2 regions of the Staphylococcus equorum genome follow, and region 2 is predicted to be linked to the other one. Evidence: predicted binding sites of a transcription regulator. Region 2 holds the regulator's gene; the other holds the start of a gene.
What was found. Region 2 encodes Rex, which represses fermentation and respiration genes when NADH is low (regulators of the CRP and FNR family bind a similar motif). Its sites were predicted from a motif close to TTGTGAAATATTTCACAA; they were not measured.

Region 1 (3,361 bases), 160 kb from region 2:
TTACCCAACCTGAAAGTACATTGTCAGCTATCAACGCAATTTTTGATATATTAGCTCCAGAAGGCGTCATTATATTAGTGATTTATCATGGTCATGATGAAGGCAAGTTAGAACGTGATGCTTTAATTGATTATTTATCACAGTTTGACCAAACTAAAGCACATGTATTGCAATATCAATTTATTAATCAACAGAATAACCCGCCGTTTATCTGTGCACTTGAAAAAATTTAGACTGTGAATACCCCATGATTTCAAGGTATATTTCTTAACGCAACCACGGTTATTAACAATTTATTCGAAGATAAAATAACTATTTTAAATCTCAAACAAACCAAACTTGTATTATTTACGTTTAGTTTGTTTGAGATTTTTAATTACTATCAATGATTTAGCACGACTTCTGTGTGGAAGGAATGAGCTAAAGACTACAGGCTAAAGCTAGCCCTGAGGAAAGTATGCACAAACCTTATTTATAATAAAATAAAAAAGACAAACAAAAGCCTCGGTATTTGACTACCGAGGCTTTGCTTATTCCCTATAAGTTAATGATAGATTTAAGACTAGTTTGAATGCTAGTTGATTTTGATTCAATTTCTTCTTTGAAGAAATTTAAAAGGCTTTCCCGTTGCGCTTTTAAATCTTCATTGAAATGAATGATAACTGTACGTTCGTCATTTTGTGGTCTTTCTTTAATGATCCACGCTTTTTCCACTAAATCATTATAAGTTCTTGTACGCTTATAAGATTTAATGTGTACAAAATCATCCATTTCCTTTAAAGTCATCGATCCTTCTTTCCAAAGTGTTAAAAGAATCAAAATTTCTTCTTTCGACATCTTGTACTGCTTTTGAACTTTGTTAAAGATATCTTCGATGTCATTCAACACCATTTCTAATCTTAAAACACCATCAACATTATCAGTAAATGTCTTCCCCATAGAATAATCCCCCAATCATAGTATAAAGTTAAACATGTAAAATTAATTTATCAAAAAACATCATTCTTAGTAAATAAATTCTTCACTGAATTAACATTAGAATTTTTAATAAAATTAATCTTATATACAGTTTAAATTTAAACTATGAATTATGCAATTATATGAGTTATTTTATTTTGCATTTCTTTCAAAATAGTGGCTGATTTTTCGAATAACTTGCGCTCATGGCTGTCTAGAGGCATTTCAAAAACTTTTACAGCACCTTCTTTATTTACTTGTGTTGGTACACCAATATAGACTTCTTCTTGGTTGTATTCACCCTCTAAATAACTAGAAACTGTTAATACAACATTTTGATTATTTAAAATTGCTTTAGTAATGTGTAGTAACCCCATTGCAATCCCATAATACGTCGCACCTTTTGCTTGTATTATATCGTAAGCTGCATCACGCGTGTTTGTAAAAATCTCTTCAACTCTGTGTTGCTTTTCAGGATCATCTTTTAAAAGTTGATATAAAGATTGACCAGCAATATTAGCTTGAGACCATACCGCTAATTCTGAATCACCATGTTCACCGATAATTTGACCATGCACGCTTCCTGATGAAACGCCAAATTCTTCAGCTAACTCATATTTAAAACGTGCTGTATCTAAAATTGTACCAGAACCTATCACTTTTTCTTTTGGTAAACCTGATACTTTGTATGTCACATATGTTAAGACATCTACTGGATTTGTAGCAATTAAGAAAATACCATCGAATCCAGATTTCATAACTTCAGAAACAATTCCTTTAAAAATTTTGGTGTTTTTTTCAATAAGATCTAAGCGTGTTTCACCTGGTTTTTGAGCTGCACCAGCAGTAATGACGACTAAATCTGCATTTGTACATTCATTATATGTACCTGCTTTGATTTTCACTGGTGAATCACCATATGGCGCACCGTGATTTAAATCCATGACGTCGCCCTTAACTTTTTCTTCGTCTAAATCAATAATTACTAATTCATCTGCAACACCTTGAGCTACTAACGCAAAAGCATAACTTGAGCCTACTGCCCCATCACCTATTAAAACTACTTTATTATTTTTAACTTGTTTCATTATATGACGCTCCTCACGTATTCAATCGTTAAGTTATTATTTATGATTTATTTCACAATATAAATATAACAGTATTCTATGAGTTTTTCAATAAAATTGTGATTTATTTCACAAAATTATTTCAACAACCTTCATTATAGCGTGGTACATACTCTTTATTCTAAATGATATTTTATAAGAAAAGCGTCAGATAACATTTTATGGTATCTGACGCTTTTCTTACTCTATTTTAGTGTGGTGATGCTTTTAATTAAGATACTTCATGTTCATCATGTACAATAAAGCCGTTATTGCTTGCACTATTATTTAAAAATGCCAATATATATCTCATTACTTCATCTCTTTCGGGTTCATTATGTACCTCATGATAAAGTCCTTCCCATGCTTTGAAATATAATTCATCCGTTTTCACTTTGTCTTTAATTAATTCCATTGTTGATGTATCTGCAACTTGATCTTCTAGACCATACATTAACAGTAGTGGTAACGGTTTAATATCAGTTAAATGTGTTACTGTTTCTTTCATAATTTCTATGATTTGTTTATACCAGTGATAAGTTACTTTCTGCAACATCAACTGGTCATTTTTTATTTCTTCAATTACTTCTTCGTTTCGTGTTAAGTCTTCAACCGTGATTCCCACTTTAAATCTTGTATCTTTAGCTACTTTACCTATATTTGAAATTATTTTATCTTTACGAGATTTATTACTCTTTTTAAATTCTAAAAGTGGAGATAAAAGCATCAAACCTTCAATTGGTACTTCTACTTTTTCAAGTAAATTAAGTGTAATTAAACCACCTAAACCGACACCTAACACGTAAGTAGGTATTTTATACTCATTCGCTATTCTAATCCACTCTAAAATATGCTCATGATATACATCAAAACTGTCAATTTGACCTTTGTTAGAACGTGACGTTTGCCCTTGGCCAGGTAAATCGCCCATAATAACATGATATCCATTTCGGCGAAGCATCGTAATTACATATGCGTATCTTCCCGTATGTTCAAGCATGTTATGTGCAATTACAACGACACCTTTAGCTTCCTTTTCGGTTTCCCATTTCCACATAATACATACTTCCCCTTCTCGTTAAATTTCATTATATTTATTGTATCAAAATATGATGTACTTTTTCCATTTTAAAGATAGCCATGGACGTGAAAAACTCAATTTGTTTTAAAAATAAAAAGCATCTTATAATCAACACTTTGCTATAAGTGTATTTAATAAAATAAAGTGTAATATATTCTATTGTAAACGATTTCATTCCCTTTAGATTCATGCTACACTTATATTGAAAGATCAGCTG
Region 2 (3,361 bases):
TGTTGAAATCGTATTTTCACTAGTTTGTTGGCGTTGCGCTTTTTTCATTGGTTTTATAAATATAAAGTAACTCATAAACCAAGCTCCTAAAATCATAGACGCAAGTGCAATCCAACCTTTCCATGACATCGTTGCAGTTTCTACTAAACCGTTACCTATTGAACAACCGCCAGCTACAGAAGCGCCAAATCCCATACATACGCCACCGATAACACTATTACGTATTGTCTTTTTATCAGGCATTCTCCATTTGAATTCTTTAGCACCTTTCGCAGCAATATAAGAACCAACGAATATACCTAGAACAAGGAATACACCCCAGTCTATCAATTTCAAGTCACCAGTTACAAAAAACTGAACTATATTTGCAGATGGTGTTGTAATACCAAGTCCATACATTCTTCCTGTTGATTCACTTACAGGCCACGCGATTAAAGCAATTAGCCCAACAGCAATTGCTGCAACAAATGGGTGATATTTTTTCTCGAATAAATAATGTCTTATACCTGTATATTTTTGCTTTAATTTTGGTATAGCAAATTTAGGTTTTGGTTTACGTAACGTTTTTACAACAAGAAGAATCGTGATGATTGTAAGTAACGCGACCCAAACCCATGTTGGTATACCTGTCGTTTGTGCCATACTTGAATTTACATTTGTCGGTTTGTTCACACCATTCATTAATGGTAACAGCAAACCAAACTTTGTTGCCGCTGCAGTGAAACCATAGGCAATAAGTGCCATCCAGCTACCTATTAAACCTTCTCCAGCTCTATACCACGTACCTGTAGCACAACCTCCAGATAAAATAATACCAATACCAAATATAAATGAACCTATTACAGTTCCAATAATTGGATACGTAGATTCTGGAATTTCTACTAAGCCTGTTGATGTTAAAATTAATAACCCAATACTTTGTACGGAAATTGCAATTAACAATGCATAAAACATTTTATTGCTTTTTTGAACGTACATATCTCTAAATCCACCAGCTAAACAAAATCGCGTTCTTTGCATAACAAAGCCTAAAAGCGCACCAACGATTAGTCCACTGATTACTAACCACGTCATATTATTACCTCTTTCCCGATAAAATCAATATGATTTATCATATTAAACTTTTCATTAAATATCAAGCCCATTTGCTTATATTTTATAAAGTGTTAATTGTGAAAATAACTGTAGTTGTTAGTAATCGTATAACTAAATACAAAAACTAGCTTTTTTAAACACTCACCACTTAACGTGTATCTCGTGTAAATAAAAAAGCTAGCCTATTTTCATACGCTTTATTTGTTACTATAATTTTTCATAAAGAATAGTAAAGATTGTAATTCAATACCCAAGTCAATATGATGTACTTGAACATCCGATGGTGTCAGAACACGACTTGGTGTAAAGTTCAAAATACCTTTTACACCTGTTTTTACTAAAGTATCAGCAACGTGCTGCGCTACTTCTTCAGGTGTAGTTAAAATCACTACATCAATATGTTCTTGTGCTAATATATCCGTAATTTTATCAAACGGACTGACTGTTACTTTCCCTATTTGCGTCCCTATAATTTCATCTCGTATATCAAAAGCTTCCGTTATTGTCATCTCATCATGTATTGAGAAGTTGTATGTTAATAATGCTTTCCCTAAATTCCCAACACCTACAATTGCAATTTTTATCTCGTCATTTTCACTTATCTCATTTTTAAAAAAATGTAATAAGCTATCTATATTATAGCCATAGCCTTTCTTGCCTAATTCACCAAAATATGAAAAATCACGACGAATCGTTGCAGAATCAATGTTCAAACCCTCACTTATAGTTTTTGAATTAACTCTATCTATGCCTTTAGATTTCAAAGTATTGACGAATCTATAATACAACGGTAAACGTTTCAATGTGGCACGAGGAATCTTTTCGCTTTGATTAGCCAAGACCATGTCCCCCTATTTCATTATCTATTGCTGATTTATCTTATAATCACTACAACATTATACATTATTGAATAATAAAAATAAACAATGATAGTTTTAACCACGCGTTGAATACTGTAGAATGATAATGAATAGAGAGGTGCAAATCGGATGATATTATTACAACTCAATGACTTAACTAAATCATTCGACGGAGAAGATATTTTTAATAATGTAGATTTTGAAGTTAAAACTGGTGAACGTATTGGTATCGTTGGACGTAATGGTGCCGGAAAATCTACTTTAATGAAAATCATTGCTGGCGTCGAGACATATGATAGCGGTCAAGTTTCAAAAAGCAAAAATCTCAAGCTTGGTTATCTAACACAACAAATGACTTTAAATACGAATCAAACTGTTTTTGATGAAATGTCGAAACCATTTGAAAGTATGAAAAAATTAGAATTAGAAATGAAATTTGAGACGGACTGGTTAGCGCAACATGCTGATGAATATGATACTGAGTCATATAAGACACACATCGATCGCTATGAGTCTTTATCTAATCAATTTGAACAACAAGAAGGTTATCAATATGAAAGTAAGATTAAAACTGTACTACACGGTTTGAATTTTAGTGAAGCGGATTTTAATCGTCCTATTAATGATTTTAGTGGCGGTCAAAAGACTAGGTTATCTTTAGCCCAAATGTTACTTAGCGAACCTGATTTACTATTACTTGATGAACCTACAAACCATTTAGATATGGAAACAACGCAATGGTTGGAAAGTTATCTTAATTATTTCAAAGGCGCTATCGTCATTATCAGTCACGATAGATATTTCTTAGATAAAATTGTCAATCAAATTTATGACGTTGCGCTCGGCGATGTACAACATTACGTAGGTAACTATGGACAATTTATAGAGCAAAGAGATAAATATTATGAAAAACGTATGCAAGAATATGAAAGTCAACAAGCTGAAATTAAAAAACTTGAAACATTTGTAGAGAAAAACATCGCTCGTGCTTCAACTACGGGCATGGCAAAAAGCCGAAGGAAAATGTTGGAAAAAATGGAAAGAGTTAACAAACCTATGATTGATGCTAAAAGCGCCAATATCCAATTCGATTTTGATAGAAATACTGGAAACGATGTATTTCATATTAAAAATCTAGAAATTGGATATGAGGAAGCCATAACAAAAGGCATTAATATCGAAGCCACGAAGGGAGACCATATTGCAATCATTGGTCCTAATGGTATTGGGAAGTCTACTTTAATCAAAACAGTCGCCGGTCTCCAACAAAAGATTAGTGGAGAAATTACTACAGGTGCAAATTTAAAAGTTGGTTATTACGATCAAAAACAAGCTGAATTTAAATCAAACAAAACAATCCTTGATTATTTATGGGACCAATATCCAACAATGAATGAAAAAGATAT

Region 1: the regulator Rex is predicted to act here: its motif matches at 2,142-2,159, upstream of PYW44_RS05470 (L-lactate dehydrogenase).

What each region holds. Positions count from the first base shown of each region.
Region 1 covers NZ_CP118982.1:1,109,488-1,112,848, reverse strand. The annotation lists gene mnmM (tRNA 5-(aminomethyl)-2-thiouridylate-methyltransferase MnmM) at 1-233, shown strand, start outside; gene PYW44_RS05475 (transcriptional regulator, SarA/Rot family) at 538-939, opposite strand; gene PYW44_RS05470 (L-lactate dehydrogenase) at 1,089-2,045, opposite strand; gene PYW44_RS05465 (alpha/beta fold hydrolase) at 2,296-3,120, opposite strand.
Region 2 covers NZ_CP118982.1:949,252-952,612, reverse strand. The annotation lists gene PYW44_RS04490 (YeeE/YedE family protein) at 1-1,074, opposite strand, end outside; gene PYW44_RS04485 (redox-sensing transcriptional repressor Rex) at 1,293-1,940, opposite strand; gene PYW44_RS04480 (ABC-F family ATP-binding cassette domain-containing protein) at 2,085-3,361, shown strand, end outside.